Regions from separate parts of the Spirosoma flavus genome, predicted to be linked through region 2. Evidence: riboswitches for the same ligand, from Rfam matches in the RefSeq annotation. Region 2 holds a riboswitch; the other holds the start of a gene.
What was found. A riboswitch is a leader RNA that binds a small molecule or an ion and turns the genes downstream of it on or off. The one in region 2 is predicted to bind S-adenosylmethionine.
Positions count from the first base shown of each region.

Region 1: linked by a shared signal. The riboswitch ahead of metH (methionine synthase) and the one ahead of ACYVF1_RS17775 (O-acetylhomoserine aminocarboxypropyltransferase/cysteine synthase family protein) in region 2 are both predicted to bind S-adenosylmethionine.

Region 1 is NZ_BAAGZL010000006.1:84,716-91,716, reverse strand. It holds gene ACYVF1_RS25815 (hypothetical protein) at 1-597, shown strand, start outside; gene ACYVF1_RS25810 (Ppx/GppA phosphatase family protein) at 675-1,559, opposite strand; gene ACYVF1_RS25805 (carbamoyltransferase family protein) at 1,792-3,654, shown strand; gene ACYVF1_RS25800 (SGNH/GDSL hydrolase family protein) at 3,683-4,834, shown strand; gene ACYVF1_RS25795 (DUF5989 family protein) at 4,851-5,000, shown strand; gene ACYVF1_RS25790 (SxtJ family membrane protein) at 5,004-5,366, shown strand; SAM riboswitch class I at 5,438-5,607, shown strand; gene metH (methionine synthase) at 5,710-7,001, shown strand, end outside.
Region 2 is NZ_BAAGZL010000003.1:270,771-277,771, reverse strand. It holds gene ACYVF1_RS17800 (glycosyltransferase family 87 protein) at 49-1,218, shown strand; gene ACYVF1_RS17795 (class I SAM-dependent methyltransferase) at 1,262-1,963, shown strand; gene ACYVF1_RS17790 (family 43 glycosylhydrolase) at 2,032-3,036, shown strand; gene ACYVF1_RS17785 (glycosyltransferase family 87 protein) at 3,172-4,362, shown strand; gene ACYVF1_RS17780 (DciA family protein) at 4,355-4,681, opposite strand; SAM riboswitch class I at 4,860-4,964, shown strand; gene ACYVF1_RS17775 (O-acetylhomoserine aminocarboxypropyltransferase/cysteine synthase family protein) at 5,187-6,476, shown strand; gene ACYVF1_RS17770 (homoserine O-acetyltransferase family protein) at 6,551-7,001, shown strand, end outside.

The DNA.
Region 1 (7,001 bases), on a different contig from region 2:
GATAGTTTGCAGGTCAACACGACGGCGGTACTACCCAATCAAATTGAGTTTGTTCGTTTCGATACGTTGTATGCCAATCCTTATAAGGGCAGAAATGGCGTGCATCTGGGCGAAATAAACACGGTGAATGGGAAAGCCACGCAGTACGCTATTAGCTTCCCTCCGCATACGGGTACCACAGACCGTGTGTACTACGTATACGCCTGTCTGAAACCCGAGCCCGATTCGACTTGCGCGCCTTTTGCCCTGATTACGGTGTTTGTAAAGCCAAATCCAACGGCTAACGTAGTGGTTAAAGAAGCTACCTGTTTTGGCAGCGTTTCGCAGGCCGATGGCCAGGTATCCATTAGCGGTTACGCTCCAACTGATACGTATGAGGTATCCAATAATGGTACGTTTACTGGTACGGGACAGCCAATTCCGAACGATGGGGTGATTGTGAGTGGTATAAGCCGGACGGGAACGCCGACGATTTATTCAGTACGTATCTATAATTCGCAGGGTTGCTACGTCGATAAATACGCAACTGTATTAAATAGACAATGCGACTGCCCACCTTCAAAATGTTTACCAATAACCGTCCTGAAAGCAGAATGATGTGAAGTGCTACGTATCATAAATCAAAAGCCCGCTAAGATGATTGTCATAGCGGGCTTTTGATTTATGATACGTTACTAAATATGCTTTCGTTTGCACAACTGGTTGTAAACCAGTTGAATAATACCATCCTTTAAACCTAAGTCCGGAACAATAATTCGATTGGCGCCCGCCCACTTCATCACCGAAATATAAATATCGGCAGCTGGTACGATCACGTCGGCGCGGTCGGCGTTCAGGCGTAATTTGTTAATACGATCTTCCTGGCTGAATCCTGATATGTAATTCCGAATCCGTTCGATTTCGTCCCGAGTCGTTTCTAATTCGGAAATTTTAGACGCCAGGTTAAAGAGCTTGCTGATGTTTCCGCCCGTACCAACCGCAATAATCTCCTGCGACGTATCGACGTTATCTTCGACCCAATCTTCAATTTTGCGCCAGGCACCTTTGCTTTCTTTGCCTTCGAGCAGACGCACTGAGCCAATCTTGAAGGACTTTGAATTGATTTTCTCCCGATTCTGGTAAAAATTTAATTCGGTACTGCCGCCCCCTACGTCGATGTGCAGATACTGCCGGTCGTCCAGTGCCTGAACTACTACGTTGTTAATCAGTTCGGCTTCTTTACGTCCGTCGATGATATGAATTTTGATGCCCGTGGAGGCTTCAATACGTTTCGCTACGTCCTGCCCGTTGTCGGATTCGCGCATTGCCGACGTAGCACAGGCCATATAGCCTTCAACCTCATGCAATTCCATCAAAAGTTTGTAGGCCTGCATGAGTTTTCGAGTACGTTCTTCGCTTGCAGAAGTAAGCGCGCCGAAATTAAATACATCGTGGCCTAAGCGAAGTGGAAACCGCACATACTCAACGCGTTTGAAACTAACTGAATCGTCGTTGTGTAAGACCGTTGAGATTTGCAACCGGGCTGCGTTGGAACCTATATCAATAGCTGCCAATTTCATAAATAAAGAGCGAAAGAGTGAATGAGCGAAAGAGTGTCGGAGCCATAATTACTCATTCGCTCATTCACTCTCTTACTCATTAAAACAGGTCAAATATAGGCTTTTTAAAGCGCCAGCATCTATTACCTAAAGATTATCATCCTACCGAAAAATAAGGCAACCGAACTATAATCATCTGTTTGCCAGAAAAACCATTATTTTTGTGCCCGTTTAATACGTACCTTTCCGTTCAATGACCATATTAGGCATTTCTGCTTTTTATCACGACTCAGCGGCTGCGCTGATCGAAGATGGAAAAATCATCGCTGCTGCTCAGGAAGAGCGATTTACCCGCAAGAAACACGATCCCGGTTTTCCCACACAAGCCGTTAAATATTGTCTTCAGTACAGTGGCGCTGATATTAATAAAATAGATGCGATTGTTTTTTACGACAAGCCACTGCTTAAGTTTGAACGTTTGCTAGAAACGTATTATGCCTTTGCGCCACAGGGGCTTCGGTCGTTTCTAATGTCAATCCCTGTCTGGCTCAAAGAAAAACTATTTCTGAAGCGACTCATTCGGGAGGAACTGGAAAAAATAGGCTACAACAAGTCGAGCAAAGTTAAATTGCTGTTTCCTGAGCACCACCTTTCACACGGGGCCAGCGCGTTCTATCCCTCGCCTTTCGAGCGGGCTGCCATTCTGACTATTGATGGAGTAGGCGAGTGGGCAACCGCGTCGATCTGCCTGGGCGAAGGCAAAAATATTTCCATTTTGAAAGAACTGCGGTTTCCGCACTCGTTGGGACTGTTGTATTCTGCCTTTACCTATTTCCTCGGTTTCCGGGTTAATTCGGGCGAATATAAACTGATGGGACTGGCACCTTATGGTGACCCAACATCGCCCGACGTGAAGCGGTACATGGATTTGATTAAGGAAAAACTGGCCGACCTTCGCCCCGATGGTTCTGTGTGGCTGAATCAGGAATATTTTGATTATGCAACTGGCCTGAAAATGGTGGATGAAGCCAAATGGGCCGAATTGTTTGGTTTTCCGAAACGCCAGCCGGAAGACGAACTGCAAGCGCATCATTGCAATCTGGGTCTGGCCATTCAATACCTGACCGAAGAAGTAGTGCTGAACATGGCCAGCGAAGCCAAACGCCTGACCAACGCCGATAATCTCGTGCTGGCGGGTGGGGTAGCGCTGAACTGTGTATCGAACGGAAAACTTCAGGCTGCTGGCTTGTTTAAAGATATTTTCATTCAGCCTGCCGCCGGTGATGCGGGTGGGGCCCTGGGTGCTGCTTTAGCGGCTTACCACATTTATTTTGGCAAAGAGCGCGAAGTAACGAAAGAGCGTGATGCCATGCGGGGTTCGTATCTGGGGCCGACTTTCTCCGATCTGGACGTTGAACTGATGGCCGTTAAATACAAAGCCGTTTCGACACATTACGATAATTTCGGTGAACTAGCCAAAGAAGCAGCGCGCTTATTGGCTGAAGGTAACGTAGTGGGCTGGGTGCAGGGACGTATGGAGTTTGGTCCACGCGCGCTGGGCGGACGTAGCATTCTGGGCGATCCACGTAACGCCGAAATGCAGAAAAAGCTGAACCTGAAAATCAAATATCGGGAGTCGTTCCGACCGTTCGCACCATCGGTGCTGGCCGAAGACTGCGCAGAATATTTCGATTATAATGGCATCTCGCCGTATATGCTGTTGGTGCATCCGGTAGCCCAAAGCCGACGGACACCCGTCCCGGCTGATTATGCCAGCTTCCCACTACGTGAAAAGTTGTATTATCAGCGTTCTGATCTGCCGTCAATCACGCACATCGATTATTCGGCTCGTATTCAGACGGTTCATAAAGATACCAACCCACGTTATTATGACCTGATCAGTGCGTTTAAAGACCTAACGGGTTATGGCGTTATTGTAAATACCAGTTTCAACGTGCGGGGCGAACCGATTGTGTCGACGCCCGACGACGCGTATCGCTGCTTCATGCGTACCGAAATGGATTACCTGGTTGTGGGTAACTACATATTCGACAAACGCAAACAGCCAGCGTGGCAGGATACCGACAACTGGAAAGAAGAATTTGTATTAGACTAACCGTCACGGCGCTGACGAATCAATTTTAATGGGTTCAAAACTCGTTTCTAGTATAGTTCGCTTAGTATTACTTGGGTTTCTGGCCTTCATTCTGTTCTACGGCGATCATTTTGGGGTTAGTTTCGACTATCCGCACAAGGGTCTATTCGACAATGTTTACGTCCGGCTAGCAAAAGCCGCTATGCTCTTGCTGCTGGTGGTAGAGATGCTACGTATCTACTATTACGGCATTGTCAAAAATCCTAAACCACCGAAGCTGATCGGTAACGTAGTGACCCTGCTCGTGCCGCTGATTGTCCTGCTGGTTTTCATCGAAATAGGCTTCATGTTTGTTTCGCAGAGTCAGGAAGGGGGCATTACGTTAGCCTCGAAAATCTGGTTTGAACGTTACTGGCCACCCATGGTCGGTGACTATCGCGACGACGTAAAAACGGATACGGTTGGGAAAAAGAAAGTCTTGATTGTGGGTGATTCGTTCACGGCAGGGCATGGCCTGAAACGCGCTGAAGAACGTTACAGTAACGTAGTGGCTCAGAAGTTAGGCACGCAGCAGTACGTTACGTATAATCTGGGTATTTCGGGCTCCGACACCCGCGACGAATTTGCTCGTCTAACCAAATTTGGCGTGAAACCCGACGTACTTGTTCTGCAATACTTCCCGAACGATATCGAGAAAGTTGCACGTGATCATGGTTTGGTTCCAGACGCTTTCCGTCCCTTTTCAGATATACCACGGGCTTTTCAGTCGTTGTTTATCAAATCGTATCTGTTGAATTACCTATACTGGCAATTCCCGCATGGTAATTTTTCGCCGTTCGATGTGTACGCCCGGAAAGCGTACGGTACACCTGCTATCATCAATGACCATTTGAGCGATCTTAACCAATTTATAACGTATGCAAAACTACATAATGCTCAACTTTATGTGGTTTTATTTCCATTTTCGCATAATTTAGAGAAGACAACTGAGTATGTTAAGCCAGTTGTTCAGTTTTTCCAGCAGAATAATGTGCCGGTCCTGGAAGTTGGTAAACTCATTGGCGACATTGAACCAAACGATCGCGTAGTGGGCCGCAATGATGGTCATGCCAGCGCCGTTGTCAATCAGCGAGTAGGCGACGCACTTTTCCAACTGATGCAAACAAGCAAGGGTCTTACCCAAACAACAAGTAGCAAATAATAAACTTTATTTAACCATGGAATTTTTACAAGACATTTTCAAATTTCTCCAACAACGCAAGAAATGGTGGTTGGCCCCAATGATTATCTTATTGTTACTCATTGGCGTTCTGATTGTTATTGGTGGCGGTTCGGCTGTTGCGCCTTTCATTTATACGTTGTTCTAGAGCATGGATGTTACTGAAAAAGTAAAAGCCCAGTTAGTAATCGTAACGGGCTTAGTTGTACTGTATTTCATATTTAAGTCGCCCTGGTGGCTTTACGCGGCTGGCGCTGTCGGCGTGTTGAGTTTGGCGGTTCCAGTAGTAGGCGACCTGATTGTAAAAGCCTGGTTTAAGCTAGCCGAGATTCTGGGAAATATCAACGGAAAAATTATCCTATCGGTCATGTTTTTCGTGTTTTTGTTTCCAATAGCGCTTCTGTATCGTATGTCAAGCAAAAATCCGCTAGCCATTAAACGGACGCAGGATGCTTCGTTTTATAATGAACGAAACCACCTGTATACCAAGGAAGATCTGGAACAGAGCTGGTAAGCTCCCCTGATTTGTATTATTGTAGGGCACGCTACTTGTCAGCGTGCCCTATTTTTATGTATTTTTGTGAAAGCTTATCCCGAAAGACGGAGGGAACGGACCCGATGATGTCTTGGCAACCCTTTCAAACGAGAACGTAGCAAGCAGCTAATTACCAATTACCTAACCCGTTACTACGTAGCTTCTCATTGAAAATTGGTGCCAATTTCCTCCCGGCTTAACTGGCCGGGGCAGATAAGTAGGCTTGTTTCTATCTGCCTTTCGCTGCTAAGCTTCCGTTTGTTTGGACTTTTTTAAGGATGTTGGTTGTTAGTCGTCTAACAATCGCGCTAGATAACTGCCATTGAAAACAATACACGAACTTCTACACGAACGTATCCTCGTCCTCGATGGCGCAATGGGTACCATGATTCAACGGTATAATCTGACGGAAGCTGATTATCGGGGAGAGCGTTTCCGTGACTGGCCGCATGACCTGAAGGGTAACAATGATCTGCTTTCCCTGACAAAACCTGACATTATTCAGGCCATCCACAAACAATATCTGGACGCTGGTTCGGATATTATTGAAACCAATACGTTCAGTGGTACGACCATCGCCATGGCCGATTATCACATGGAAGAACTGGCCTACGAACTAAATTTCGAGTCAGCGCGAATTGCCAAAGAAGTTGCGGTTGACGTAACGCGTCAGAATCCGGATAAGCCACGGTTTGTAGCTGGAGCGATGGGACCGACCAACCGCACGGCTTCGCTCTCGCCCGATGTGAATAATCCAGCCTATCGCGCTGTTACGTTCGATGAATTGGTAGATGCCTATTATGAGCAGGTTAGCGGATTAGTGGAAGGAGGGTCGGATCTGCTTCTGGTTGAAACCATTTTCGATACGCTCAACGCGAAAGCGGCCATGTTTGCTATCGATAAGTATTTCAACCACAATCCCCAGCGTCCGCCCTTACCCGTTATGATCTCGGGTACTATTACGGACGCCAGTGGACGGACGCTTTCGGGGCAGACTACAGAAGCGTTTCTGTATTCAGTATCGCACTTGCCGCTGTTAAGCGTTGGCCTGAACTGTGCGCTTGGTGCCGAACTGATGCGCCCGTATGTACAGACGTTAGCCAAAGAATCGCCGTTTTTTACATCAGCATATCCAAACGCGGGCTTGCCGAACGAATTTGGTGAATACGATCAAACGCCGGAAATGATGGCGTTACAGATCGAAGATTTCATAAAAAGTAACTTCGTTAATATTGTAGGTGGCTGCTGTGGTTCTACACCTGATCATATCCAGGCCATTGCCAACGTAGCGGAAAAATACCCGCCACGGCAGTTGCCCGAACCTGAGCCTTATCAGAAACTCAGCGGACTTGAACCGCTGAAAGTGACGGAGCAAACTAATTTTTTGAACATTGGCGAACGTACCAACGTAACGGGCTCAAAGAAATTTGCCCGACTTATAAAAGAAGGTAATTACGACGAAGCCTTGAGCATTGCGCGTGGGCAGGTAGAAGGCGGAGCGCAGGTAATCGACATAAACATGGACGAAGGCATGCTCGATTCAGTCGAAGCTATGACTACGTTCCTGAACCTGATTGCGTCTGAACCTGACATTGCCCGTGTGCCCATTATGGT
Region 2 (7,001 bases):
AACCCTACAACTCTATAACCTTACAACTCTATAACCGCATTGTTTCCGATGCTATCCTTTTTTCGAAAGCCGATTTTTCGCGACTATCGGTTCATCTTTGGAATATACGGAGCACTGACGCTATTCGCCAGTTGCCGAATGGTCTTTAAATCAGGCTCTAACAATTATAAAATTTTCTTCTACTCGCTCCAGCACCTGCTCGAAGGTGTAAGTATGTACAGCCTTTATCCGGGCCAATATTCTGATCATTATCACTACGCACCCACGTTTGCGGCTTTGTTTTCGCCGGTTTTTGCGTTACCATTTTCCGTTGGTTTATTTCTCTGGCATTTCCTGTTTGCTGGTGTCTGGGTATATGCTATTTACCGGATGCCACTGACGCATCAGCAGAAAGTATTTGCCTACTGGTTTAGTTTACATGAACTATTTACTTCGCTGGTAAACAGTCAGACCAATCCGCTGATAGGCGCTATTCCGCTGTTTGCGTTCCTCTGTTTTGAAAAGCGACAACCATTCTGGGCAGCCTTTTTTATCATTCTGGGCTTCAATATCAAGATTTACAGTCTGGTAGCGGGGGCTCTGTTCCTGCTATACCCCGGAAAAATTCGATTCCTGGCTTCTGCGATTGGGTGGGGAATTATTCAGGGATTGTTGCCGCTGCTTTTTACCTCGCCAGCCAAATTGCTCTGGCAATATGAACTGTGGGTCAATCAGTTACTTATCAAATCCGACGTCGATAAGTGGGCCAATACGTCTATTCATCGGCTGGTACATACGTTCATCTCCCCAGATATTGCCACGCCTGTTATTATTGGGCTAGGCGTACTGCTTTTTTGTACTGTGTATGCGAACGTAAAAAAGTTTACCGAACGCTCGTTTCGGTTGCAGATGGTTGCTTCGATACTCATTTTTCAGGTAATCTTTAATCCAGTGGCCGAGTCGCCTACGTATATCACGGCGGTTACGGGGGTGGTACTTTGGTGGATTTATTGTCCGCAGACGGCGCTCGACCGGGTTCTGTTAATTAGTTGCCTGATACTCACGGTCTTCTCGCCAAGCGATATTTTCCCGGCGTTTCTGCGCGAGCAATTTGTGAAACCATACGTATTAAAAGCGCTTCCCTGCGTACTGATCTGGTTCCGAGTTATTTACCTGATGCACGTATCGACCTCGGAAACTCAGCCGCGCCGTGAGGTAGACATACCGGCCTATTCATAACTCTCTTTTTCTTAACCTAATCTTCCTAAACGTAATGACTTCTATGGCCGCGACCTGGCTGGATTTTTGGCAGCAAGAAAATAAGTTCGACAATGCCATGTCGACCAATTACGCTTACTTCCTGGCGAAAGTCGAGAAATACGTTACGGTATCGAAAGCCAAGAAAGTGCTGGATATTGGTTCAGGGCCGGGAAACCTGGAAGACGCCTGGCATGATCAGGTGGGCGAAATTCATGGCCTGGATATCTCGCAGCGTTACAACGAGATGGGACGCGCCAAACACGCCCAGCACCCAAATGTCTTCTTTCATGATTTGTCTCCCGATGACTATCTGAATTTTAGCCCGGTCGCTGGTCAGAAATTCGACATCATTATTGTGATGAGCGTAGTACAATATTATCGCAACGCCGACGAGGTGGAGCAGTTACTACGTAACATTAAGCAACTGGCGGCTCCCGGTGCCAAAGCGCTCATTTGTGACGTTATGGTCGGGAGCAGTATTGCCGGCGATATAATGGGTATTGTGACACGGTCAATACGCCAAGGTGAGCTTTTCTCCATGATGAAATTGCTGGTCGAACTGCGATTTTCAGCCTACCATGAGATTCGCAAAGCAAACGGTTTTTTAGTGCTACCAGAATTGCAATGGCTGGCACTTGCCAAGCGGGTAGGGTTAAATGCTCACTTCATTAAGTCGCCTATTACGTTGCAAAAAGAACGTAAGAGTCTGCTGATAGAGTTTTGAGCGAGGGATAATATCATAGTATGTTTGTGATCTTATCCTGACATAGCTGCCTACTTTTACCCTACTTTATGCGCGTCAACAAATTCCGGTTTTTTTTAGCGCTTGGCCTGCTTCACGCTGGTTTCACTACGTTCGTGATGGCGCAACAACGTCCGGCTATGTATTTCGCCGACACTACGTATCGTAAAGGGGGATACGCCAAAGACCCACACGTAGTCTGGTTCGGTGGGCGATATTTGCTTTATTATTCAGTGCCGACGGGTAAAGATTCGACTGGAGCGGACCGGTGGGGGATAGGCATTGCGGAAAGCCGCGATTTAACGAATTGGCAGAAAGTGACCGAAATACCACCCGTTGCTACGTATGAGCGAAAAGGCTTTTGTGCGCCGGGGGCATTGATTCGGGATGGGAAAGTGCATCTATTTTACCAGACATACGGAAATGGTAAAAACGACGCTATCTGCCATGCCGTTTCCACAGATGGTATTCATTTTAACCGAAATCCGACTAATCCAATATTTCATCCGGCAATTAGTGAGTGGTCGTGCGGACGAGCCATTGACGCCGAAGTTTTCTATTTCAAAAACCAATATTTCCTGTATTTCGCTACCCGCGATCCGACGTATAAAATTCAACAGTTGGGCGTGGCAGTGGCTCCGGCTACAACCAGTTTTAATCGCGAAGATTGGAAACAAACGGCCACAAATGGTCCCTTGTTGAAGCCAGAATATCCTTGGGAAGGAGAGTGTATCGAAGCGCCTTCCATTATTCAGCGCGGCAACGAGCTGGTTATGTTTTATGCCGGTGCTTACAACAACTGGCCCCAGCAGATTGGGGTGGCACGTAGCAGCGACGGTCTACATTGGGAGCGCATCCAAACTGAGCCATTTCTGAAAAATGGCCAGCCGGGAAGCTGGAACAGCAGTGAGTCGGGGCATCCGCATATCTTCAAAACGCCGACGGGCAAAACCTATCTGTTCTTCCAGGGCAACAACGATAAAGGCAAAACCTGGTTTCTTTCCAATCGCGAAGTAATGTGGGAGAAGGCGAAACCAGTAATGAATGCTAAATGATACGTCATCAGGTTGTTACGTAGCATTCGGAGCAACGTAGCAGCAAATTAATTACGTATTAATTCATTTCCAGGGCGCAGGCTGTAGTTTTGTAGGTGCTAACCTTTCGGTAACAGAGGGTAGCGGCTCAACGCGATGAAGCAGTTTTTCCAGCATCCTTTCTTCTTTAGTAAACGTAACATCGTCATCATCTGGACCTTATTAGGAATCCTGACAGGTGTAAAGCAGTATTATCTGGGTGAGCCCGGCTCGTTCATCAATAATTTTCTCCTGTTTATCAATAGTTTCAAGCACCTGATAGCGCACCAGAACCTGTTTCTGGAATACCCATCTGAAACGTTCGATTCTTACCATTACGGCCCCATTTTCGCTCTGCTAATTGCGCCATTTTATTGGTTGCCTACGTTGCTGAGCGTTACGTTATGGAATGTTTTTAACTCGCTGTTTCTTCTATACGCCATTTATGAACTACCTCTGACCAACCGGCAACGGGCTGTGGTGAGTTGGCTGGTGCTTAATTCATCGTACACCTGCCTGCTGAATACGCAGTTCCATCACATTTGCGCGGGAATGATAATGTTGTCGTATACGCAATTGCATAAACGTCAGGAAGTTTCGGCTGCCGCGAACGTAGCACTGGGTACACTTATCAAATTGTATGGAATCGTTGGGCTGGCTTTTTTCCCGTTTGCGCAGAACAAAATTCGCTACGTTGTTGGAGGAATAGTATCGACGGTTGTGTTCGTTACGTTACCGATGCTGTTTGTTGGGTTCGATTATACTGTACAATGTTACCATGACTGGTACGAATCGTTGTCCTACAAAAATCAGTTGAATGTGAGTCTGGAAAATACCCGGACGGATGTCTGTGTTATGGGAATGTTCCGACGGTTATTCCACGACGGTACGTTATCCAACCTCTACTTTATTATTCCCGGACTACTGGTCTTTGCGACAGCTTACCTGAAAACCAATCTGTTCCAAAATGTTCGTTTTCAATTGAGCATTCTGGCATCCACCCTATTGTTTCTGAATCTAGCCAGTACTGGTTTCGAATCGCCTACGTTTATCATCAGTTTTACCGGCGTAGCAATCTGGTACGTAGTGTCGGCCAAAACGAAGCTGGATAATTTATTACTCGCTTTTGCGCTGCTGATTTCCAGCTTTTCTCCGACCGATATTTTTCCGGCCTACATCCGCGATCACTACGTCAATCAGTACGCATTAATGGTGCTGCCCCTTCTGTTCGTCTGGTTACGGCTACACTGGAGTATCTGGACTGGAATGCCAGAAGAGCATGTTCCTGAAGGTGAGTTGATTAGATAAATACTACGTCGTCGATGACCTCGCTTCCCATGTCTTTATTGATCAACTGAATCAATTTCTGCTTGGCGTTGACCAGTTCGTTACGTAGCGGAGCCGACGAAATGTCGATGTGGAGTTTGCGATCCCGAACGTAGAGCCGATTGGTACGTGAGGCAATGGCGGGGCCCATCATGCGCCCCCAGAAGGCTTCGAGGTAAGTTTCGTTGAAGCGTGCCTGGAGCTGATAGGCTTTGAGCAGCTGACCGATGGCATCCTTCAAGGTGGTGGTCCCTGCCACGCGGGTGGCATTTTCGCGGTTATATCGGTAAGTCTGGTTCATTACGGGGGCGTCTTATGACAAAAATAAACAATCCTTCAACTCGGTAAGTAGCTGTTTCGTTTTAATTCTGAAAAAATTCGTAAGCGGATAGAAAAAGCATCCGACGTTTGGAATCCCACCGTTTGGCTCGTATACTTGCGCCATCAAGTCAATTCTTACGCGTTTTTCAACGCGAATTGATTTATAAAGAAGCGGGGAGAGATCAGGCTCTGCGAACCGCTGGCAACCTACCACACGGCAAGGTGCTAACTCCTGCCTAAAACCATTTTAGGAACTATAAATCGCAATTTACATGCTCCATATCCGATGCTGTATGCCCCTGAGGGCTAGCTAATTACGCCTGATTTTGCCGCCAGAACCGGGAGGGTTTTGCGTGTGCCTACTGAGCTGTAGAGTTGTGTGGTTATACCGTTGTAAAGTTCAAAACCTGGTAGCCAATTCAATATTAGCAATGCTTTACAGCTCTCCAATTTTATAACCCTATAACTATTCAACTACAATAACCATGTCCGAACTTCATTTTGATACACTCCAGCTTCATGCTGGCCAGGAACCCGACACGGCGACAAACTCCCGAGCCGTTCCCATTTATCAAACAACGTCTTACGTTTTCAACGACTCGGCGCACGGAGCTGATCTGTTTGCACTGCGGGCATTTGGCAATATTTACACCCGCATCATGAACCCGACGTCCGATGTGTTCGAGAAGCGCATTGCCGCCCTCGAAGGTGGCGTAGCGGCTCTGGCGGTGGCTTCCGGGCAGGCGGCTCAGTTTATTGCCCTAAATAATATTTTGTCGGTAGGCGACAACTTTGTGTCGACCTCGTTTCTCTACGGCGGTACGTATAATCAGTTCAAGGTTTCGTTCAAGCGGCTGGGTATCGACGTTCGGTTTGCCGATGGTGATAAGCCTGAAGCGTTCGCCAAACTGATTGATGAGAAAACCAAAGCCATTTATCTCGAAACCATTGGTAACCCAGGTTTTAACATTCCTGATTTCGATGCGATTGCTGCCCTGGCGAAGGAACATGATATCCCGCTGATTGTGGATAATACGTTTGGTGCAGGTGGTTATCTGTTCCGCCCCATCGAACATGGTGCGGCTGTGGTGGTCGAGTCGGCAACGAAATGGATTGGTGGACATGGTACCAGCATTGGGGGTGTTATTGTCGATAGCGGAAACTATAACTGGGGCAACGGCAAGTTTCCGCAGTTTAGCGAGCCATCGGAAGGGTATCACGGCATGGTTTTCAGTAGTGTGTTTGGTGTAGGTGGTCCTTTTGGAAATATCCAGTTTATCATTCGGGCGCGGGTAGAGGGCTTGCGTGACTATGGCCCGGCTATTAGTCCGTTCAACTCGTTCCTGTTGCTGCAAGGGCTCGAAACCCTGTCGCTGCGCGTAGAACGCACCGTGCAGAATGCGCTGGCACTGGCCCAATGGCTTGAACAGCACGAGCAGGTTGAGTTCGTGAATTATCCGGGACTGGACAGCAGCCCGTACCACGAACTGGCTAAAAAATACCTGAAACGGGGTTTTGGTGGCGTCTTTTCGTTTAAAGTGAAAGGTGATGCTGATACGTTCGTCAACAGCCTGAAACTGATAAGCCATCTGGCTAACGTAGGCGATTCCAAAACCCTAATTATTCACCCGGCAGCTACTACGCACCAGCAGTTAAGCGAGCAGGAGCAGGCCAGTGCCGGGGTAGAAGCGGGTGTGCTACGTATATCAGCTGGTATCGAATACATTGAAGATATTAAAGCCGATCTGGCGCAGGCATTTGCCCAGATTGCATAAGCGGTAACTATATACTATTTGTTTCAGGTATCTGGCTAGAAGTCAGGTACCTGAGACAGAAAATCGTTTTTTCGTTGGACGTTCAATACTTCGATTACAAATATTCGTTTCCGCTTGAATCGGGCGGGAGTCTGCCGGGGTTTCGGCTGGCCTACACTACGCGTGGTACGTTGTCGCAAACGCCTGACCAATCGAACGTAGTATGGGTATGTCATGCCTTGACAGGTAATGCCGACGCGGGCGACTGGTGGGGCGGTATGGTAGGCGCGGGCAAATATTTTGACCCGGCCAGAGATTTTATTGTCTGCGTGAACGTACTGGGTTCCTGCTACGGATCGACGGGACCGTTATCGGTAAACCCGGCAAACGGGCAAACCTACTTCCACGATTTTCCCACCATTACCATCCGCGACATGGTAAACGCGATGGATCTGCTACGTCAGGAGTTGGGTATCGAAAAAATTCAGACTTGTATTGGTGGTTCCGTAGGTGGCGAACAGGCCATGGAGTGGGCCATTCTGCAGC